3 regions of the Pseudomonas sp. NPDC086581 genome follow, and region 1 is predicted to be linked to each of the others. Evidence: predicted binding sites of a transcription regulator. Region 1 holds the regulator's gene; each other region holds the start of a gene.
The links. The regulator FliA, encoded in region 1, starts transcription of late flagellar genes. The targets are predictions, from matches to a motif close to CTAAAGTTTNNNNNNNNNNNGCCGNTAA.
Positions count from the first base shown of each region.

Region 2: the regulator FliA is predicted to act here: its motif matches at 2,681-2,708, upstream of ACIPK7_RS20270 (methyl-accepting chemotaxis protein).
Region 3: the regulator FliA is predicted to act here: its motif matches at 4,540-4,567, upstream of ACIPK7_RS11995 (methyl-accepting chemotaxis protein).

Region 1 is NZ_JBIVBR010000003.1:164,382-171,996, reverse strand. Features, by position in the region: gene flhA (flagellar biosynthesis protein FlhA) at 1-270, shown strand, start outside; gene flhF (flagellar biosynthesis protein FlhF) at 286-1,596, shown strand; gene fleN (flagellar synthesis regulator FleN) at 1,761-2,588, shown strand; gene fliA (RNA polymerase sigma factor FliA) at 2,585-3,334, shown strand; gene ACIPK7_RS08315 (chemotaxis response regulator CheY) at 3,532-3,906, shown strand; gene ACIPK7_RS08310 (protein phosphatase CheZ) at 3,925-4,707, shown strand; gene ACIPK7_RS08305 (chemotaxis protein CheW) at 4,739-6,958, shown strand; gene ACIPK7_RS08300 (chemotaxis response regulator protein-glutamate methylesterase) at 7,036-7,615, shown strand, end outside.
Region 2 is NZ_JBIVBR010000010.1:65,454-73,068, reverse strand. Features, by position in the region: gene ACIPK7_RS20275 (prolipoprotein diacylglyceryl transferase family protein) at 1-588, shown strand, start outside; gene ACIPK7_RS20270 (methyl-accepting chemotaxis protein) at 602-2,578, opposite strand; gene ACIPK7_RS20265 (haloacid dehalogenase-like hydrolase) at 2,918-3,970, opposite strand; gene ACIPK7_RS20260 (AraC family transcriptional regulator) at 4,155-5,063, opposite strand; gene ACIPK7_RS20255 (LysR substrate-binding domain-containing protein) at 5,112-6,032, opposite strand; gene ACIPK7_RS20250 (NorM family multidrug efflux MATE transporter) at 6,172-7,557, shown strand; gene ACIPK7_RS20245 (bifunctional diguanylate cyclase/phosphodiesterase) at 7,550-7,615, opposite strand, start outside.
Region 3 is NZ_JBIVBR010000005.1:60,647-68,261, forward strand. Features, by position in the region: gene ACIPK7_RS11985 (helicase HerA-like domain-containing protein) at 1-56, shown strand, start outside; gene ACIPK7_RS11990 (methyl-accepting chemotaxis protein) at 272-2,161, opposite strand; gene ACIPK7_RS11995 (methyl-accepting chemotaxis protein) at 2,604-4,499, opposite strand; gene ACIPK7_RS12000 (Flp family type IVb pilin) at 4,622-4,819, opposite strand; gene ACIPK7_RS12005 (Flp family type IVb pilin) at 4,898-5,104, opposite strand; gene cpaB (Flp pilus assembly protein CpaB) at 5,476-6,396, shown strand; gene ACIPK7_RS12015 (type II and III secretion system protein family protein) at 6,412-7,615, shown strand, end outside.

The DNA of each region.
Region 1 (7,615 bases):
CTCAATAGTCTTCAGAAGGCCGGACAAGGCTCCGAAGACGGCATGTTGCTGGAGCCCGGAATGGCCGAAAAGCTGCAACGCTCGATGGTTGAAGCGGCGCAGCGTCAGGAGATGCTCGGCAAGCCGGCGATTCTGCTGGTGGCAGGTCCCATCCGCGCGATGATGTCGCGATTCGCCCGGATGGCGGTTCCCACCATGAATGTGCTGGCTTACCAGGAAATCCCCGACAACAAACAAGTCACGATTGTCGCCACTGTTGGGCAGAATTGACCGAGGTCCCAGACCATGCAGGTAAAACGCTTCTTCGCCGCTGATATGCGTCAGGCCATGAAACTGGTCCGTGACGAGCTGGGCCCGGACGCTTCGATCATCGGCAATCGCCGTGTCGCCGGCGGCGTAGAGCTGACCGCGGCGCTGGATTACCAGGCACCGGTGGCAGCCAGCAAGCCGAACCCGGCGCTGGAAGCCGAGCTGCGCAAGACCCAGGCGAAGATCGCCCAGGCCAAGGCTGACCTGTCGGCTCCGAGCCGCGCCAGCGATAGCGTGCGCGGCGACCGTCAAATGTACGGCACCGAGAAGCCGCGCCGCAGCGCCGTCGAGACTCTGGCCGCCGCCATGGACGCACCGGTCGCCCCGGCGCCGGCCGCTGCCGGCCAGCAGGCGCTGGAAGCCATGCGCTTCGAGCTCAACGGCCTGCGTGAACTGATCGAAGTGCAGTTGGGCTCCATCGCCTGGAACCAGCTGCAGAACCAACGTCCGAAACAAGCCGGCCTGTGGCGTCGCCTGCAGCGCATGGGGTTGCCGGCTGACCTGTCGCGCAACCTGCTGGAGCGCGTGGCGTCCATCGCTGACCCGAAGCAGGCCTGGCGCATGCTGCTGGCGCACCTGGCGCGCTCGATCAATACCCCGGAAATCGACCTGCTGGAGCAGGGCGGCGTAGTCGCTCTGGTCGGTCCGGCCGGCATGGGCAAGACCACCACCCTGGCCAAACTGGCGGCCCGCTACGTATTGAAGTACGGCGCGCAGAGCATCGCCCTGGTGTCCATGGACAGCTTCCGCATCGGTGCGCAGGAACAGATCAAGACCCTGGGCCGCATCCTCAACGTGCCGGTGACCCTGGTCGATCCGGGCCAGTCCCTGATCCAGGCCATGGCGCCGCTGGCGCGCAAGCGCCTGGTGCTGATCGATACCGCAGGCCTGCCCGCCAACGATCCGGCGCTGCGCATGCAGCTCGAAGCGCTGTCGTCGCTGAGCCTGAACGTGAAGAACTACCTCGTGCTGGCCGCGACCAGCCAGAGCCAGGTGCTCAAATCCGCTTGGCAGAACTATCGTTCCTGTGGGCTGGCCGGGTGCATCCTGACCAAGCTGGACGAAGCGGGAAGCCTCGGCGAAGCTCTGGCTCTGGCTATCAGCCAGCATCTACCGGTAGCCTATCTGGCTGACGGGCCGAAGATCCCGGACGACCTGCATGTGGCACGCGCGCACCAGCTGGTCAGCCGCGCAGTGAGCCTGCAGTCGCCCGAAGAGCCTTGCGAGGATGCCATGGCGGACATGTTCGCCGGCCTTTACCAACAGCCGGTGCGTCGCGCCAGCTGAAGATTGTGAGCCCCGGGTGGGGCGTGGGGTGGCCGGTTGAGCCGCCCAAGCGATGCGGATGCTCTGCAAGACGATCCGCGAGCGCCGGAGGCGGTAGAGCACTGCAGCCGGATTAGCCGAAACGCCAGAAGCGTGACGGTCGAACGACGAGACAAGGTATTGATATGGGTATGCATCCCGTTCAGGTAATCGCAGTCACCGGCGGCAAGGGTGGCGTGGGCAAGACCAACGTGTCGGTGAACCTGTCGCTGGCGCTGGCCGATCTCGGCCGCCGCGTCATGCTGCTGGACGCCGACCTGGGCCTGGCCAACGTCGACGTGCTGCTGGGACTGTCGCCCAAGCGCACACTGGCCGACGTCATCGAAGGTGAATGCGACCTGCGTGACGTGATTCTCCAGGGGCCTGGCGGCATTCGCATCGTCCCGGCGGCCTCAGGCACCCAGAGCATGGTGCACCTCACGCCGATGCAGCACGCCGGTCTGATCCAGGCGTTCAGCGACATCAGCGACAACATCGACGTGCTGGTGGTGGACACCGCCGCCGGCATCGGCGACTCGGTGGTGAGCTTCGTCCGTGCCGCCCAGGAAGTGCTGCTGGTCGTTTGTGATGAACCCACGTCGATCACCGATGCCTACGCTTTGATCAAGCTGCTCAACCGCGACTACGGCATGACCCGTTTCCGCGTGCTGGCGAACATGGCCCACAGCCCCCAGGAAGGCCGCAACCTGTTCGCCAAGCTGACCAAGGTCACCGACCGTTTCCTCGACGTGGCGCTGCAGTACGTCGGCGCCATTCCCTACGACGAGTCGGTGCGCAAGGCCGTGCAGAAGCAGCGTTCGGTGTATGAGGCGTTCCCGCGCAGCAAGGCTTCCCTGGCCTTCCGTGCGGTGGCGCAGAAGGTCGACAGCTGGCCGCTGCCGGCCAACCCAAGAGGGCACCTGGAGTTCTTCGTCGAGCGCCTGGTGCAACATCCCACGGGTTCGGCCGTATGACCGCGGCCTCCGGAGCGCGTATGTACAGCAAGGCACAGGCGCACAACTCCCAGGAACTGCTGATCCAGAAACACGCCCCGCTGGTGAAGCGCATTGCCTACCACCTGCTCGGCCGCCTGCCGGCCAGCGTGCAGGTGGAGGACCTGATGCAGGCCGGCATGATCGGCCTGCTGGAGGCGGCGAAGAAATACGACCAGGGCAAGGGCGCGAGCTTCGAAACCTACGCCGGCATCCGCATCCGCGGCGCCATGCTCGACGAGGTGCGCAAGGGCGACTGGGCCCCGCGTTCGGTCCACCGCAACACCCGCATGGTCAGCGACGCGATCCGCGCTGTCGAAGCGCGCACCGGACGAGACGCTAAAGATCAGGAGGTTGCTGCCGAACTCAATATGAGCCTCGAAGATTATTACGGCATCCTCAGCGACACCCAGGGCAGCCGTCTGTACAGCTTCGATGACATGTTGCAGGACGGTGACCAGGGCGGCGGCTTTGCCGAAGATGCCTCGCACCACGACAACGAGCCGTCCCATGGGCTGGAAGACGAGCGTTTCCAGGCGGCCCTGGCCGACGCCATCACCAAGCTGCCCGAGCGCGAGCGACTGGTGCTGGCCCTGTACTACGACGAGGAGCTCAACCTCAAGGAGATCGGCGAAGTGCTGGGCGTCAGCGAATCCCGTGTCAGCCAGCTGCACAGCCAGTGCGCCGCGCGCCTGCGGTCGCGACTGGCGGAGTGGCGCGCTCGCTGAGCATCGGGTAGTTTCGCGTCGGCTGCTTCTGAGAGGCAGTGCTGAAGGGATTTTCCTTAGGCAAGTTATAGGCTTACGAATTTTGGGGTGACGTTCCTTTGACGCGCCCATAGCTAAGAGCGCACGACGCTCGATGAATTGACGGCACGCCCGCCAGGGCGCGTTTGGTATCGATGGAGGCAGGTTTGGACAAGAACATGAAAATTCTCATCGTGGACGACTTTTCCACGATGAGGCGCATCATCAAGAACCTCCTGCGGGATCTGGGGTTCACCAACACCGCAGAAGCCGACGACGGCACCACTGCGCTGCCGATGCTGCACAGCGGCAACTTCGACTTCCTCGTCACCGACTGGAACATGCCCGGCATGACCGGCATCGATCTGCTGCGCGCGGTCCGCGCCGACGAGCGCCTGAAGCACCTGCCGGTACTGATGGTCACCGCCGAAGCCAAGCGAGACCAGATCATCGAAGCGGCCCAGGCCGGGGTCAACGGCTATGTGGTCAAGCCTTTCACCGCTCAGGTGTTGAAAGAAAAGATCGAGAAGATTTTCGAGCGGGTCGGCAGCTGAAGCTGACAAGAGGGCGTCATGGATTTCAACGAATCCGCGGGTGACTTCGAGTCGACCCTGAAAAAACACGCGCGCGAATTGGTCGAGTGCCTTGAGCGCGGCGACGTTCAGACTGCGGTGCAGCTGATCTCCGAGCTCAACCAGGCACGTGACCGCGGCCTCTACCAGGAGGTCGGCAAGCTCACCCGCGAGCTGCACAACGCCATCGTCAACTTCCAGATCGACCCCAGCTCTCCGCGCGCCCAGGAAGTCTCGCAGATTGCCGACGCCACTGATCGCCTGTCCTATGTGGTGACGATGACCGAGAAAGCGGCCAATCGGACCATGGACCTGGTGGAAGAGTGCACCCCGGTGGTCATGCACATCGAGACCCAGGCCAAGGAGCTGCAGGAAGACTGGTCGCGTTTCATGCGTCGCGAGCTGGGCCCCGAGGCCTTCCGTGACCTGGCCAAGCGTGTCGAGCAGTTCCTCTACATCAGCGCTCAGGACAGCCGCAAGCTCTCCGCGCACCTGAACGACATCCTGCTCGCGCAGGACTTCCAGGACCTCACCGGGCAAGTGATCAAGCGCGTCACCAAGCTGGTGACCGAGGTCGAGTCAAACCTGGTGAAGCTTGTCTGGATGGCGGGGCAGGTCGATCGCTACGCCGGCATCGAGCATGACCACGAGAGCATGCGCGATGCGGTGGAAAAAGAAAGATCGTCCAAGGGTGAAGGTCCGCAGATTGCTGCCGATACAAGAAAGGACGTCGTATCCGGTCAGGACGATGTCGATGATCTGTTGTCCAGCCTTGGTTTTTAAGCGTCCGCTGACGCTGTAGAGGGAGCACCGAATGAGCTTCGACGCCGATGACGAAATCCTCCAGGACTTCCTGGTGGAGGCCGGCGAGATTCTCGAGCTACTGTCCGAACAACTGGTCGAGCTGGAAAGCCGCCCGGATGACATGGACCTGCTCAACGCAATCTTCCGTGGGTTCCATACCGTCAAAGGTGGTGCCGGCTTCCTCCAGCTGAATGCGCTGGTGGAGTGCTGCCACATCGCCGAGAACGTGTTCGACATGCTGCGCAAGGGCGAACGCCGCGTGGATGCCGAACTGATGGACGTGATGCTGCAGGCGCTGGATACCGTCAACGTCATGTTCCAGCAGGTACGTGACGCTGAGGAGCCGACGCCGGCGACTCCCGAGCTGCTGGCCGCGCTGTCGCGCCTGGCTGATCCGCACGCCGCTCCTGCCGAAGCTCCCGCTGCGGCTGTCGCCGAGCCTGTCGTGGAAGAAGCTCCCGCCGCTACCGCCGCCTATGGCGACATCACCGACGCCGAGTTCGAACAGCTGATGGATGCCCTCGAGCCTGCGGCCGAGGCGCCTGCCGCGCCGGTTGGCAGCGGCGGCGACGACATTACCGACGACGAATTCGAAGCACTGCTCGACCAGTTGCATGGCAAGGGCCAGTTCAGCGCTGCTGCCAAGGAGCCCGTCAGCGCGGCTCCGGCTCCGGTCGCCGAGACGCCGGCCGCCGGTTCTGGCGACGAGATCAGCGACGACGAGTTCGAAGCGCTGCTCGACCAACTGCACGGCAAGGGCCAGTTCACTGGAGCGAAGGAAGAAGCCCCTGCTCCCGTCGAGGCTGTTGCTGAAACCAAGCCCGAGGAAGCTCCAGCTGCCGGCGGCGACGACAACATCACCGACGACGAATTCGAGAAGCTGCTCGACGAGCTTCACGGCAAGGGCCAGTTCACTGGTGCTAAGGAAGAGCCGGTCGCGGCCGCCAAGCCCGCTACGGCCGTGCCCGCTGCCAAACCCGCTGCCGCTCCGGCGCCGACCGCTGCCGCCAAGCCTGCGCCGGCCAAGCCCGCCGCTGCGGCTGCGGAGAAGCCGGCCAACGAAGCAGAAACCACCGTGCGCGTGGACACCGCCCGCCTGGACGAGATCATGAACATGGTCGGCGAACTGGTGCTGGTGCGTAACCGCCTGGTGCGTCTGGGGCTGAACAGTGGCGACGAGGCGATGGCCAAGGCCGTCTCCAACCTCGACGTGGTCACCGCCGACCTGCAGTCGTCGGTCATGAAGACCCGCATGCAGCCGATCAAGAAAGTCTTCGGCCGCTTCCCGCGCCAGGTCCGCGATCTGGCGCGCAACCTCAAGAAAGAGATCAACCTCGAGCTGATCGGCGAAGAGACCGACCTGGATAAGAACCTGGTCGAGGCCCTGGCCGACCCGCTGGTGCACCTGGTACGCAACGCGGTGGACCACGGCATCGAGGGCCCCGACGAGCGCGAGGCCGCCGGCAAGTCGCGTTCGGGCAAGGTGGTGCTGTCCGCCGAGCAGGAAGGCGACCACATCCTGCTGTCGATCTCCGACGACGGCAAAGGCATGGACCCGGACATCCTGCGCGCCAAGGCCGTGGAGAAGGGCCTGCTGGACAAGGACGCGGCCGATCGCCTGTCCGAGTCCGACTGCTACAACCTGATCTTCGCGCCGGGCTTCTCGACCAAAACCGAGATTTCCGACGTGTCCGGCCGCGGCGTCGGCATGGACGTGGTGAAGACCAAGATTTCCCAGCTCAACGGCATCATCAACATCTACTCGACCAAGGGCCAGGGCTCGAAGATCGTCATCAAGGTCCCGCTGACCCTGGCGATCATGCCGACCCTGATGGTGATGCTGGGCAACCAGGCCTTCGCCTTCCCGCTGGTCAACGTCAACGAGATATTCCACCTCGACCTGTCGAACACCAACGTGGTCGATGGGCAGGAAGTGGTGATCGTCCGCGACAAGGCCCTGCCGTTGTTCTACCTCAAGCGCTGGCTGGTGCCGGGCGCGCAGTATGACGAGCCGGGCGAGGGGCACGTGGTGATCCTCTCCGTGGGCACCCAGCGCATCGGCTTCGTGGTCGACCAGCTGGTGGGCCAGGAAGAGGTGGTGATCAAGCCGCTGGGCAAGATGCTGCAGGGCACGCCGGGCATGGCGGGGGCGACGATTACCGGGGACGGGCGCATCGCGCTGATCCTCGACGTGCCGAGCATGCTCAAGCGCTACGCCCGTCGTATCTGACCGCCGGGGGCGGGCGCAGTCAATAAAACCGGCTGCGCTCGCCCTTGTGATGGAAGAAGTTTTTTTCAGGAGTGTCTATGGCTGTCAAAGTCCTGGTGGTGGACGATTCGGGGTTCTTCCGCCGCCGCGTCTCGGAGATTCTTTCGGCTGACCCGCAGATCCAGGTGGTCGGCACGGCGACCAACGGCCGCGAGGCAATCGATCAGGCGCTGGCGCTCAAGCCCGACGTGATCACCATGGACTACGAGATGCCGCTGATGGACGGCATCACCGCCGTGCGGACCATCATGCAGCGCTGCCCGACGCCGGTCCTGATGTTCTCCTCGCTGACCCACGAGGGCGCGCGGGTGACCCTGGATGCGCTGGACGCAGGCGCCGTCGATTACCTGCCGAAGAATTTCGAGGACATCTCGCGCAACCCGGACAAGGTCCGCCAGCTGCTGTGCGAGAAGGTCCACACCATCGCCAAGAGCAACCGCCGCTTCGCCGCGTACTCTTCGTATTCGTCGAGCCCGGCCGCGCCGGTTTCGACTCCCGCTGCCGGCACGGAGCGCCCGACTGCTTCCGCTTCGTCGGGCGGCAGCCATGCGCCGGCCGCTCCGGCTGCGGCGACCTCCGCCGCCCCAAAGCGTAAGCCCTACCGGCTGGTAGCCATCG
Region 2 (7,615 bases), on a different contig from region 1:
AGCATCGTGGATATCCGCGATGGCGGCTTTCTCGCCCTGCCGGGAGTGATCGCCGCCGCTCTGATCGGCGCGCTGCTGGCCTGGAAGCGGGCAGAGCTGCGCCGCCCGCTGGCCGTCGCGGCCGTGGTCGGTGTGTGCCTGTGGGGTGGCGGCAAGGCCGTGACCTCGGCGCTGGACCGCAGCCAGCAGATTCCCGAACTCACGGTGATGGACCTGCGCGGTGCCGCCGTGGACCTGCGCGCGCTGGATGGCCGGCCCATGGTGGTGAACCTCTGGGCGACCTGGTGCCCGCCGTGTCGACGCGAGATGCCGGTGCTGGAGGCCGCCCAGCAGCAGCGCAGCGATGTGCGCTTCCTGCTGGTCAACCAGGGCGAGAACGCCGAAGCCGTGCAGCGCTTCCTGCGCGACCAGGGCCTGAGCGAAGCGGCGGTGCTGCTCGACAGCGGCAACCGTCTCGGCCAGGCCACCGGCTCCTACGGCATGCCCACCACGCTGTTCTACGACGCCCAGGGGCGGCTGAAGCACAGCCAGATGGGCGAGCTGTCCGCCGCGAGCCTGGAGTACGGGCTGGGCCAGCTCAAGGACTGACCCGCCCGGCGCTTCAGCGGAAGCGCCCGACCTCGTCGCGCAGGCCGGCGGCCAGGCTGTCCAGCTCGCGCACGGTCTGCGCCAGATCGGCCACCACCTGACGCTGCTCGCTGTTGGCCTGGGCGATGCCCTGCAGGTTGCTGCTGAGCAGGGTCGCGGTGCGGCTCTGCTCCTGGGTCGCGGTGGTGATGGCGGCGAACTGCTCGCCGGCCGCGCTGCTCTGCTGGGAGATTTCCGCCAGTGCCGCGGCGACCTTCTCGTTCAATGCCAGCCCGTGCTGCATCAGCTGGCTGCCCTGCTCGATGGTCTCGGTGGCGCTACCGGTGTCCTGCTGGATGGCGCCGATCATCTGCGAGATTTCCGTGGTGGCGGCCTGGGTGCGCGCCGCCAGGCTGCGCACTTCATCGGCGACCACGGCAAAGCCGCGGCCCTGCTCGCCGGCGCGAGCGGCCTCGATGGCGGCGTTGAGCGCCAGCAGGTTGGTCTGCTCGGCAATCGAAGTGATCACCCCTACGATGCTGCCGATCTCCTGGGAACGCGCGCCCAGGCGGTTCACCCGCTCAACGGTCTGCTCTAGCGCGCCGGCGATCTGCGCCAACGCGGCGGAGGCGTCGTCCATGGACTGCAAGCCGATGCGCGTTTGCTTGGTGTTCTCGCTGGCCATGCGCTCGGTGCTGCGCATGTTGTCGGCGATGTCCATCGAGGTGGCGCTGAACTCTTCCACCGCGCCGGCCATGCTGTTGATCTCGCCGGACTGCTGCTCCATGCCGGCATACGCGCCGCTGGACAGGCCCGACAGCGAACGCGAGCAATGCCCCACTTCCTCCGCCGCGCCGCGTACCCGCGAGACCATTCGGGAGAGCGCTTCGCCCATCTGGTTGAAGCTGCGCGCCAGGTCGCCGATCTCGTCATGGCTGGCAACCGACAGGCGCGCGCCCAGGTCGCCGGCGCCCAGCGCATGGGCCTGGCGCACCAGGTCGCCCAGCGGGCGCAGGCGGCGCTGCAGCAGCCAGGTGGTGGCGATCACCGCCAGCAGCATGGCAATCAGGCTACCCATGGCCAGTTGACCACCTACGCGCCAGGTCACCGCGCGGATTTCGTCCTTCGGCATGCTCGCCAAAACGGTCCATGGGCCACCGGCGAAGGGCTGCGCCACGCTGTAGAAGTCGTTCTGGCCGTCGCTCCAGAATCGGCCACGGCCGGGGCTTTCCAGCAGGCCGGCGAGGCCGTCGGCGGCGCGCTCGGGGTTGCGCGCGCCAGCTGGCGGAACCAGCCAGTGGTGTTGTTCATCCAGCAGCGCCAGCGAGCCGCCCTGACCGAGGCGGAAGCGGCCGAGGTTGTCGAACTGGCGCTTCTGCGCGTCGGTGTAATCAAAGCCGACAAACAGCACGGCGATCACCCGCCCGCTGCCATCGCGCACCGGGGTGTACTGGGTCATGTAGAAGCGCTCGAACAGCAACGCGCGACCGACATAGCTCTCGCCGCGCATCAGCAGCGGGTAGGCCGGGCTGTTGTGGTCGAGCACGGTGCCCATGGCGCGGCTGCCGTCCTGCTTCATCAGCGAGGTGGTGATGCGCACGAAGTCCTCGCCATCGCGCACGAACACGGTGGCGACGCCGGCGGTGAGCTGGCGGAATTCGTCGACCAGGGTGAAGTCGCCGTTCAGGCGGGTGTCGCCCAGGTACAGCGCCGGAGCTTGCAGCGCGGCGACCGGCACGCGTACATCGGTGTGCGCTTTCAGGCCAGCGGCGAAGCGCTTCTCGAACAGGCCGGCGAGGCGCTGGGTGCTCTCGCGCAGGGTGCCGTGGAAGGTTTCCAGCTGGTCCGCCAGCAGGCGCGCTTCGCTGGCGAGGTGTTCTTCGCGGGTGGTCAGGGTAGCGCTGTCTAGCGAGCGCAAGGCAAACAGCGTGCTGCCGCTGATCAACAGGATCAGGAGCACGGCCAGGGCCATCGCCAACTGGAGGGCGATGCGGGATCGGGGCTGGTTCATTTTTCTGGTTCTGCACGCAACGGCGGGCCGTCGCCCGTGGTTCGAGGAGCGGCCTGCTTCGGTTCGAGGGGAGTGCCGGCGTGGCTCGCCGGTCTGCACAGGCTATCGGCGGGGCGGGAGAATACTTGAGTCATTCACCCGGATTTGGCTTGGGGCGGGGGCTCCAGTCCGGGCAACGGCGCTCCTACAGTGTGAATCCGGAGTCAGTCCGCAGGATGGCGCAGGGCCGTAGGGCGCATAACCCGAAACGGGTTATGCGCCGATAGCACCACGGCGGATAACGCTGGCGCGTTAAGCGCCCTACCAGAGCGCCCGCGCTCCTACGCAAGCGCTACGCGCCTACTGGATCTCTTCGGGCGTGACGATCACCCAGTTCTTGTCGGCGGTGACCGGCTGGCCGAGCTTGGCCTGGGCTTCGGCATTCTTCTTGATCATGCCATTGAGCTGGTCCATGTACTTGGCCTTGCGGTTGATCCACAGGTGCACGCCATTCTCGGCGGTGCCGTTGAACAGCATGTAGCCATCGCTGCTGGGGGTGTCGCCGCCGACCAGGATGGGCTTCTTCCACTGGTCGATGTAGGTGAGGATCGCCGCCTGCTTGCCGGCCATCCAGGTCGCCGGGGTCCACAGGTAGGGGGTGATCTCCAGGTCCTGGTTGGCCTTGGGATCGTACTTGCCTTCGCTGATCTGCTTGCGCGCGGTGGTCAGCGCACCACTCTGGCGGTCCTTGAGCAGGGTGGTGACGCCGATGACGTTCTCGGGCTTCACGTTGTAGCCGTACTTGGGATCGCTGGCGACCATGCGCACCAGTTCCTCGTGGGCGGCGGTCATCACGTAGACCTCGATGCCGTTCTCCATCAGCTTGTTGTACAGCTCGGTCTGGCCGGTGAAGACCTTGGGCGGGTTGATCTCGATGGTCTTGACCACGTCGCCTTCGTAGTAGGTGCTGGGCACCGGCTTGCCGTAGGCCATCAGCTCGTCGACGTAGCCCTTGAGCTCCTTGAGGGTGAAGCCGGAGAACACCTGGGCGACCCAGGGGTAGCAGACCAGGTCGTCGACTTCGCAGAGGCGGTAGTAGTAGCTGTTGAGGCTTTCCTTGTGGCCGTTGACGTCCTTGAAGGGGATCAGCTTGAGCGAGGGGTCGAGCTTCTCGCGAGTCAGCACGCCTTTCATTTCGAGGAAGGGCAGCAGCGATTCCTCGAGGTCGTAGCGGTAGCTGGTGTTGTCCATGTCGAAGACCGCGAAGGCGCCCTTGTTCGCGTTGGCGGCGATCAGGGCATCGAGCTGCTTGGCGGCCGGCGCCGGCCAGTGTTTCAGCTCGGTCGCGGCGAAAGAGGTGCTGGCGAGGCCGGCCAGGATCAGGCCGGCAAGCAAGGTGCGCATGGGCTTCATGGAATTCCCCCGAGTGGTCTTGTGGGTATGGGGAAGGCCCATGACGGGCCTTCACTGGACTAGTCCAGCAATGACCCTAGCAAAGCGCTGTTTCAGCTCTGCGACGGCAGCGACGTAAAGCGTCGCGAAGGCGGCAGGACATATCCATACGCGCCACGTGGCTTTGCTGGCGACGACGGCTGGTCTAGTTCACCGCGCGACGCAGGCGACCGGGGGCGTCGCCGTACGTTTCCTTGAACTTCTTGGTGAAGGACGCCTGGGACTGGTAGCCGACCTGGGCGGCAATGTCGGTGAGGCTCAGCTGCGAGCTGCTCAACAGGCGGTAGGCCAGCTCCATGCGCACTTTCGTCAGCAGCGCCCAGGGCGACAGCCCGGCCACCTGAGTGAACAGGCGCATGAAGGTGGCGCGGGACATGCTGGCGCGCTCGGCCAACATCTCGATGGTCCACTCGTGGGCGGGGTCGTCGAGCATCGCTTGCCAGGCGCGGCTCAGGCGCTTGTCGGTGAGCAGCGCCAGGGTGCCGCTGCTGGGCGCGTGCTCCTGCAGGTAGACGCGCAGGATCAGGGTGAACAACGCCGAGGACAGCGCATCGACCAGGAAGCGCGCGCCAGCCTGATTGCCATCTGCCTCGGCACGCAGGAGGCCGACCAGTGCGGCCAGTTGCTCGCTCAGGGCCGGCGCCTGGCTGGAGATGTTAAGGAACGCCGGCAGTGCGCCGATCAGCAGCGAGTCACGCTGATAGTGGAAGCTACCGCATAGGATATCCAGCGCCTCACCTTCGCCGCCGATGCGATGCACCGGCAGCAGGCCGTCCTGGCTGACCTGCGGGGGCACCGGGATGACCTTCGGCCCCTGGCTGCGCAACAGGTGCGCGCCTCCGCGGGGGAAGACCAGGACGTCGCCGGCTTTCAGCTGAAGGACTTGGCCGTCAGGCATTTCCGCCTGGCAACGCCCCGACAACAGGATGTGGTACTGCGCCACGCCACCCGGCGCCTGTTCATGGTCTAGCGCCCAGTCGCCCTGGAGTTGGCAGCGCAGGTCGAGGCTGCCACGCAGGCCGGCGAGCTGGATCAGGCGGTCGATGGAGTTCATGGCATTCCGACTGAAGGCAGAGGCTGACAGATTATTCATTAGGACACTTCAATCGAGGTATTCCACCTGCGGTAGTTGCATGGCCTGCATCTCCGCCTGCAGGAAGTCGCGCAGCCGACGCAGCCGCTCCTGATGCCGGCGCGAACGGGGCCAGACCAGGTAGTAACTCTCGCCGCTGGCCACCGCGCAGGGCCAGGGCAGCGCCAGCCGGCCCTGGTTGGCGTCCTCGGCGACCATCACCAGGTCGCCGATGGAAACCCCGTAGCCGCGGGTCGCGGCGACGATGCCCAGCTCCAGTGTGTCGAACACCTGCCCACCCTTGAGCGAGACCTTTTCCCCGAGCCCCATGCGTTGCAGCCACCGCCGCCAGTCACGGCGGTCGGGCGTAGGGTGCAGCAGCTCGGCGTCGACCAGCCGCTCGGCGTCCCAGGGACCGTCCGCCAACAGCGCGGGCGCGCCGACCGGAATCAGCCATTCGGGGAACAGCAGGGTGGCTTCCCAATCCGGCGGGAAGTGCCCGGAGCTCAGCAGTACCGCGCAGTCGAAGGGCTCGTGGACAAAGTCCACGCGGTCCACGTCCATCCAGGCGCTGGTCAGCTGCACCTCGATATCGCTGTGCTGCATGCGGAACTTGCTCAGCCGCGCCAGCAGCCAGCGCATGGTCAGGGTCGAGGGCGCCTTCAGACGCAGCACGCCCTCCTCGGCGCGCAGGCTGGCGCACGCGCGCTCCAGGGCATCGAAGCCATCGCGTAGGCCGGGCAGCAGCATCCGCGCGGTTTCGGTCAACTCCAGCTGACGGCCCCGCCGCTGGAACAGGCGGCAGGCGAAGTGCTCCTCCAGGGTCTTGATGTGCCGGCTCACCGCGCTCTGGGTGATCGCCAGTTCCTCGGCGGCGCGGGTGAAGGACGCATGCCGGGCGGCCGCCTCGAAGGCGCGCAGGGCATAAAGGGGCGGCAACTGGCGGTTCATGGCGGGCTCCAAAGGGCTTTACTCATGAGTATGACTCATGGATGGCATCGCATTTTTCCTTTTGTGCCCGCCTCCACGGTGGCCGGAGAATGGGCGACTCCCTATCGATGCGGCGCCTGCCGCTTGCTGAGCCTGACTCATGAAACGCCTGTACCGTTACGAACTTGCCGCCATCCTTCGCCTCGCCGGCCCGCTGATCGCGGCGCAGCTGGCCTACGTCGCCATGGTGTTCACCGACACCGTGATGATGGGCAAGCTCGGCCGCGAGGCGCTGGCCGCTGGCGGGCTGGGCGCGTCGACCTATGCGCTGGTGTCGACCTTCTGCGTCGGTGTGGTAGCGGCCACCGGCAACCTGGTGGCGATCCGGCATGGCGCAAAGGATACACGCGGCGTGGTGGAAGCGACCCAGGCCGGCCTGTGGATCGGCGGCGCCCTGGCGCTGCTGGCGGGCCTGCTGCTGTGGAACCTCGGGCCAATCCTGATCGCCTTCGGCCAGGCGCCGGAAACGGTCGCGGGCACCATGAGTTTTCTGCACAGCATCGTCTTCGCCCTGCCCGGCTACATGGCTTTCATGGTGCTGCGCGGCTTCACCAGCGCCATCGAGCGGCCGGGTCCGGTCATGGCCATCAGCCTGATCGGCGCGCTGGCCAACTTCGCCCTCAACTATGCCTTCATCGAAGGCCGGTTCGGCCTACCGCGCCTGGGGCTGGCGGGGATCGGCATGGTCACCGCGGTGGTGATGAATGCGCTGCCGGTGATCTTCGCGCTGTACCTGCGCTGGCACCGCGCCTATGCGCCTTACCCGCTGCTGGCCGGGCTGTCGAAACCTGACTTCAAGGTGATCGGCGAATCCCTGCGCCTGGGCATTTCCATCGGCGGCACCTATGCGGTGGAGTCGGGGATGTTCACCGTGGCGACCCTGTGCATGGGCGTGATCGGCAGCACCGCGCTGGCGGCGCACCAGATCGCCATCCAGTCGGTATACGTGGCCTTCATGGTGCCGATGGGGATTTCCTACGCGGTGACCTTCCGTATCGGCCAGCACTACGGCGCCGGCCGGCTGGTCGAGGCGCGCCGCGCCGGGCGGCTGGGCATCGGCTTCGGCGCCAGCTGCATGTTCGCTTTCGCCGCGCTGTTCTGGCTCGCGCCGGAGCTGGTCATCGGCCTGTTCATCGACCACAACGACCCGGCCAACCGCGAAGTGGTGAAGCTGGCCGTCAGCCTGCTGGCCATCGCCGCGTGGTTCGAGCTGTTCGACGGCACCCAGTGCATCGCCATGGGCGCGATCCGTGGTCTGAAAGACGCGCGCACCACCTTCCTCGTCGGGCTGGCGGGCTACTGGCTGGTGGGCGTGCCGATGGCGCTGCTGCTGGCCTTCGCGCTGGACTGGGGGCCGAGTGGTGTCTGGTGGGGATTGGCCTCCGGGCTGGCCTGCGCGGCCATCGGGCTGACACTGGCTTTCGAGGCGAAGACCTCCCGCCTGCTGCGCCCGCGTACGGCCGGCGTGGCGCTGGCCGTTAGCTGACCGAGTCCTGCATGCGCAGCGCGCGGTTGGCGCCGAACACCAGGAAGCGCGCCAGCTC
Region 3 (7,615 bases), on a different contig from region 1:
GGCAACTGGTGCGCGGGTTGATGGGCGCGCTGCTGGGCGGTAGCAAGCGGCGGTGAAAGCCTGGGGCGTGTAGAGCACCCATGGCGGATAACCCGTTCCAGGTTATGCGCCCTTCGTCCTCCCTGTTGGCGGTGGACTCTGTGTGAAGCGGTTCGCGAGCAAGGACTAGGCGTCCCCCTCGGTCCTACGAAATGCTGCGGTTCCCTGTAGGAGCGAGCCTGCTCGCGAACAAAAAAGGCGCCCGAAGGCGCCTTTTTCGTGTCCGCAGGAATCAGATGCGGAAGCTGTCCACCAGATGACGCAGGCGCCCAGCCTGGTTCTCCAGGTCGGCGCAGGCGCGCAGGGTGGCCTGGAGGTTTTCCACACCTTCCTGGTTGAGGGTGTTGATCTCGGTGATGTCCATGTTCAGCGAGTCGACCACGGCGGTCTGTTCCTCGGTTGCAGTGGCCACCGACTGGTTCATCGAGTCGATCTCGCCGATGCGGTGGGTGACGCTGGCCAGGCGCTCGCCGGCGCGGTTGGCGATTTCCACGCTTTCCAGGCTGTAGCGCTGGCTCTCGGTCATGGTGTCCACGGCTTCGCGGGCGCCGATCTGCAGTTCTTCGATCATCTTCTGGATCTGCTGCGCCGATTCCTGGGCGCGGTGGGCCAGGTTGCGTACCTCGTCCGCCACCACGGCGAAGCCACGGCCGGCTTCACCGGCGCGGGCGGCTTCGATGGCGGCGTTCAGGGCCAGCAGGTTGGTCTGCTCGGAGATGCCCTTGATCACCTCCAGAATCTGCCCGATGTTCACCGTGCGGCTGTTCAGTGCTTCGATGTTGGCGCAGGCGGAGCTGATCTTGTCGGAGAGCTGGTTCATTGCGCTGATGGTCTGCTCGACCACTTGGCGGCCGTCGCCGGCCTGATGCGAGGCATCGGTGGCGTGGTGCGAGGCATCGGCGGCGTTGCGCGCGATCTCTTGGGCGGCGGCGCCCAGTTGATTGATCGCCGCGGCCACGCTGTTGGTACGGTTGGCCTGCTCGTCGGAGTTGCTCATGGAGGAGTTGGAGGCATTCACCACCAGTTGCGAGACGTCATGCAACTGGCGCGCAGTAGAGGCCACTTCGCGGATGGATTCGTGGATGCGTTCGACGAAGCGGTTGAAGGCATTGCCCAGCACGCCGAACTCGTCGTTGCTGGCGACCTTCAGGCGCTTGGTCAGGTCGCCTTCGCCCTGGGCGATGTCCTGCATGGCGCGGCCCATGGTGGTCAGCGGCTGCATCAGTACGCGGATCAGCATGCCCAGCAGGAGCAGGATAGCGACGATGGCAATCGCGGCAGCGATGATAGCCGAGGCGCGGAATTTGCTCAGCATGGAGTACGCCGCGTCCTTGTCGATGGACAGACCGATGTACCAGTTCACCGACGGCAGGCCCTTCACCTGGGTGAAGCTGAGGATGCGTTCGTGGCCGTTGAGTTCGGCCTCGCTGAAGCCGCTGCCGATCTTCGGCGTGTTCTGCGGGTAGATGTCCGCCAGCGTCTTCATGATCTGGTTCTTGTCCGGGTGCACAAGGATCTTGCCGTCGCCGCTGACCAGGAAGGCGTAGCCCATGCCGCTGAAGTCCAGCGAGTTGATGATCTGTACCAGGGTCTGCAGCCCCAGGTCGCCACCAACCACACCGAGGGTCTTGCCGCCTGCGCGGGCCGGAGTAGCCACAGTCATGATCAACTGCTGGGTGGCGGCGTCGATGTAGGGCTCGGTCAGCGTGGTGCCGCCTGCCGCGACGGCATCCTTGTACCAGGGGCGGGTGCGCGGGTCGTAACCGTCAGGCATGGCGCTGTTGGGGCGCATGGTGAAAGTGCCGTCTTCCTGGCCCAGGTAGGTGAAGTTGAAGGTCTTGCGCAGGGTGTCCTGCTCCAGCAGGTCCGCCAGGTGTTCGGGAGCGCTGTCGCGGGCAAGAGTCTGGGCGGTGCTTTCGATGAGCAGCAGCCGGCCGCTCAGCCAGTTCTGGATGTTGCTGGCGGTGACATCACCCATCTCCCGCAGGTAGTTCTCTAGGTCCTCGCGGATCGCGTTGCGCTGCAGGTAATCGTTGTAGAGGGTGAAGAGGGCGAATGCCGAGAAAACAACAAGAGAAGCGGCCAGGAGGATCTTATGGCTGAATTTCAGGCTCTTGATCATGCTGCGTCGAGTCCGGAGGTAGTGGGATGCCTGAACGGCGTTGGTCCGGGCGACAGATCCGGTGTCGCCGCAGAACGTCCGTCCCCGTGGTGTGAAACGGACGGCGCCGGCGCGGCGGATAGCCGTGCGGGCGTGGCCGGAACTCCCTTGTGCCGGCGGTGATGACAGGCCGGTTTGTTGGTTGGTATCAAAGGCCTTCACCCTTGATTTCGGCGTATCCGAGGGAAGCTTGAGGGAGTCGGACGAACGGTAGGAGTACCCCTGCGGCGGGTGTTTCAGCGGTGATACAGGTAGCCGTTCAGAACGGGATTCACCGGTGCCATGCGGGCGTGGATGACGACGGGAGGCGATGACGATCGGGTGTAGGAGCGATGACGTGTCGTAACCAGCCAGCAACCAATGAAAAAGGCGCCCGAAGGCGCCTTTTTCGTGTCCGCAGGAATCAGATGCGGAAGCTGTCCACCAGATGACGCAGGCGCCCAGCCTGATTCTCCAGGTCGGCGCAGGCGCGCAGGGTGGCCTGGAGGTTTTCCACGCCTTCCTGGTTCAGGGTGTTGATCTCGGTGATGTCCATGTTCAGCGAGTCGACCACGGCGGTCTGCTCCTCGGTGGCGGTAGCGACCGACTGGTTCATCGAGTCGATCTCGCCGATGCGGTGGGTGACGCTGGCCAGGCGCTCGCCGGCGCGGTTGGCGATCTCCACGCTTTCCAGGCTGTAGCGCTGGCTCTCGGTCATGGTGTCCACGGCTTCGCGGGCGCCGATCTGTAGTTCTTCGATCATCTTCTGGATCTGCTGCGCCGATTCCTGGGCGCGGTGGGCAAGGTTGCGCACCTCGTCCGCCACCACGGCGAAGCCACGGCCGGCCTCACCGGCGCGGGCGGCTTCGATGGCGGCGTTCAGCGCGAGCAGGTTGGTCTGCTCGGAGATGCCCTTGATCACCTCCAGAATCTGCCCGATGTTCACCGTGCGGCTGTTCAGCGCTTCGATATTGGCGCAGGCGGAACTGATCTTGTCGGAGAGCAGGTTCATTGCGCTGATGGTCTGTTCGACCACCTGGCGGCCGTCGCCGGCCTGATGCGAAGCATCGGTGGCGTGGTGCGAGGCATCGGCTGCGTTGCGGGCGATTTCCTGGGCGGCAGCGCCCAGTTCGTTGATCGCCGCGGCCACGCTATTGGTACGGTTGGCCTGCTCGTCGGAGTTGCTCATGGACGAGTTGGAGGCATTCACCACCAGTTGCGACACGTCATGCAGGTTGCGTGCGGTGGAAGCCACCTCGCGGATCGACTCATGGATACGCTCGACGAAGCGGTTGAAGGCGTTGGCCAGCACGCCGAATTCGTCGTTGCTGGCGACCTTCAGGCGCTTGGTCAGGTCGCCTTCGCCCTGGGCGATATCCTGCATGGCGCGGCCCATGTCGGTCAGCGGTGCCATCAGCACGCGGATCAGCATACCGAGCAGGAACAGGATGGCGACGATGGCAATGACGGTGGCGATGATCGCGGTATTGCGGAAATCGCTGAGCATTGCGTAGGCCGAGTCCTTGTCGAGCACCAGAGCTACATACCAGGTTACGCCTGGCAGGCCCTTTACCGGCGTCATCGAGACCAGTTGCTCCTTGCCGTTGACGCTGACTTCCTGCACGCCCGGCTGCACCTTGGGTGCGCCCTGCTGGTAGACCTCGCCGAGGCTCTTGAAGATCAGGCTGCTGTCCGGGTGCAGGAGGATCTTGCCGGCATCGCTGACGAGGAAGGCGTAGCCGTCGCCATCGAACTTCAGCGAGTTGATGATCGCGGTGATGGTTTCCAGCTTCATGTCGCCGGCGGCCACGCCGACCAGCTGGCCGTTGCGCATGACCGGCATGGACATGGCGAGGATCTGCTCGTTGGTGCCGGCGTCGAGGAAGGGCTCGGTGACGATCAGCCGGCCAGCGGCCACGGCGTCCTTGTACCAGCCGCGGGTGCGCGGGTCGTAGCCGTCGGGCATCGGCGCATAGGGGCGCATGGTGAACACGCCGCTGGCGGCTTCACCGAGGTAGACCGATTCGAAGTTCTTCTGGAACACCTGCTGCTCCAGCACGTGCTGGATGCGTTCGGGTGTCGGCTCGCCGTCGGCCAGTTGCGCAGATTCCGCTTCCACCAGCTGGATGCGACCTTCCAGCCAGCTCTGGATGTTGCTGGCGGTCAGGCTGCCGACCTCGGAGAGGTAGGATTCGGTGTCGGAGTGGATGGCCTGGCGCTGGCGCAGATCGTTGAAGAAGATGAAACAGGCGAAGGCGAAGGTGACCACGAGGGAGGCCGCCAGGAGAATCTTCCTGGAGAAGGACAGCGAACGAAGCATTGGAGAAGCATCCTGCAAGTGCAACAAGAGAGAGCAGGGTATATCGGCCGTCTGGGGCGGGACTTTAGTGTGAACGGACAGAACTGGGAGCGGTATTGCACTGCTCCCGTTTGCTGAGCGAGTTACAGGCCCAGCGCCGTCTGTACCTGGGCCATGAGCGCACCGACCTTGGTGCCGATGGGGCTGGCCGCCGTCAGTAGGGCGATGGAGATCAGTCCGGCGATCACGGCGTATTCGATGGCAGTCGCGCCTTCGCGGTCAGCCAGGAAATAGCGGAGTTGCTTGCAGAGACGTTTCACCGAGTCAGTCTTGCGTTCCATGTTCGGGCCCTCCGGGCAGCGGACAGCGACAGGATCGGAGCCGTATGCGGGCTCCGCGAGCGCTTCGAATCAGGAGGGTCAGGCGCCGATGGCGGTCTTGATTGCCGTCATCAGTGTTCCGATCTTGGTGCCGATCGGTGTGGCTGCCGCGAGCAGCGCAATGGAGATGAGGCCTGCGATGACTGCATACTCGATGGCGGTGGCGCCTTCTCGATCACGGATGAAAGTTTTCAGTTTGCCGATGAAGTTCTGCGGAAGTTGTTTTACTGCGATTTTTTTTTCCATGGCCGTAGCTCCGTGCACACCCGAGTACAAACAGGGCGGGTGCCCTGACTTCACCGTCAGGCTAGGCGTCGCATGGCCGAATGCAATTGTTCAAATAGTGCTAATACCAAAGTTATAACCATGTCGGTATATAAGTAATTGCGGGTCGTAATTTTAACTGGCGTGGTTGACGCTCTAAACAGAGCTACTAGATTCAGTTTTGCAACAACTAAATACTGATTATGAGGAATGATTCTTATCGAACTTCCTCGTCTGGCCGAAACAACAATAAAGGTCTGAAGAAAAATACCGGTAACGCCGGTAACGGACTTCTTACGACAAGGCCGCGGACCTTCCGGTCCGTATTTCCGAGATCGCCCAAGGATGTGGTCATGAATAGCAAGGTGCTGATGGTATTCGCCGGGCTGTTGTTGGTATGCGCCGGTGTGGTGGGGTATCTCGGACTCAAGGTCGGCAAACCGGCCGCTCCGGCTGCCGGTGTGGTGCAGGAGGTAGCGCCGGCGGCGCTGGCCGAAGCGGACAAGCTGCAGCGCACCGCCGTGGTGGTGGCCGCCCGTGATCTGCCGGCCCTGGCGGTGATCGGCAAGGACGATGTCAGCGTGGAAATGCTGCGCACCGCTCCCGCCGGCAGCTTTCCCAAGCCTGAAATCGTGATCGGCCAGCGCGTCTGGGTCGCCGTTCCGGCGGGCAATATCCTTACCTCCGCCGTGACCGAACCGGGTGGCCCTCTGGCTCGCACCATCCGGCCGGATGAGCGCGCCATGGCGATTGCCGTGGACGAGGTCATCGGTGGCGGCGGCTTCGTGCTCCCCGGCGATTACGTCGACGTCATGCTCTTCGTCCAGGACCAGCAGAGCACCGAGCGCAGCGTCAGCGCCCAGGTGGTGCTGCCCGGTGTGCGCGTGCTGACCTACGGCGAGCAGATCGCCGTTTCCACCGACGGCCAGGCGCGCAACGCCGGCGATCCCAAAGACAAGACCCCCAAGCCGCCGCGCACTGCCGTACTGGCAGTGCCCGCCGAGGCGGCAGCGCGCCTTATGCTCGCCAGTCAGGCCGGCTCCTTGCGTCTGGCGGTGCGCAGCAAGGACGAGAACCTCTACGAGAAGGAGCAACAGGGCCGATATATCCAGGCCTCCCTCGGCTCCGCTTCCAGCCAGCCGATCACCCTCGAACAACTCATCGGCAAGCCGCGCCAGGCGCCGGCCCCCGCCGTGCGCCAGGTTTCCGCGCCGCAGGTCGACGCCGGCGTGGTGGTCTACCGAGGCACCACCGTTACCCGTGAAGCACATTGAGCAAGGAGTGCATCGATGTCCAAGCGCTTCATCCTTCCCCTGGTTGCCCTGCTGGCCTGTGCCGTTCACTCTGCGGCGCAGGCCATCCCGAGCGCTTGCGCAGGCTTCGCCGACCAGCAACTGAATCTCGATGTCGAGCAGGGGGCGCAGCGTGACCAGCAACTGCCGGTGCCGATCAAGCGCCTGGCCATCGGCGATCCGAACATCGCCGACGTGCAGGTGCTGGACAAGCGCGACTTCCTCGTCACAGGCAAGGCCGAAGGCCTGACCAGCCTGCTGATCTGGACCGCCTGCAGCGACCAGCCGATGCGCACCGTAGTACGGGTTGGTGCGCGCGCCGTAGGCGACGTGGCGGGTGCAACCGGCGTTGGCGCCGGCAGCCTGCCCAACCAGGTACAGACCGACATTCGATTCGTCGAAGTCAGCCGCAGCAAGCTCAAGCAGGCCAGCACCTCGCTGGTCCGGCGCGGCTCCAATACCTTCGTGCTGGGCTCGCCGGGCAGCCTGGGCAACCTCACTGTCGATCCCATTGGCAACCTGGACGGCACCTTCGGCAACGCCAATGGCGGCTTCAACATCATCTGGGGCGGTGGCAGCAGCAAGTGGCTGGGCTTCATCAATGCCCTTGAAGGCAGTGGCTTCGCCTACACCCTGGCGCGGCCCAGCCTGGTGGCCACCAGCGGACAGACGGCGTCGTTCCTGGCCGGCGGCGAGTTCCCGATCCCGGTGCCCAATGGCGATAACAACAACATCACCATCGAGTACAAGGAGTTCGGCGTGCGCCTGACCCTGACCCCGACGGTGATGAACGACAAGCGCATCGCCCTGAAGGTGGCACCGGAAGTCAGCGAGCTGGACTTCTCCAGCGGCATCCGCACCAACGACATCGCCGTGCCCGCTCTGACCGTGCGGCGCACCGACACCAGCGTGATGCTCTCCGACGGCGAGAGCTTCGTGATCAGCGGGCTGATCAGCAGCAGCACCATCAGCAACATCGACAAGTTCCCCTTTCTCGGCAGCATCCCGGTGATCGGCGCGTTGTTCCGATCTTCGAACCTGGACAAGGACGATCGCGAACTGCTGATGATCGTCACCCCCCACCTGGTACAGCCGCTGGCGGTCAATGCCGCGCTGCCCAAACTGCCTGGCGAAGGGCTGCGCGACTACGACCCAGGATTCGGCGAGTTCTATTTCCTCGAAGACGGCCGCTTCGACAAGC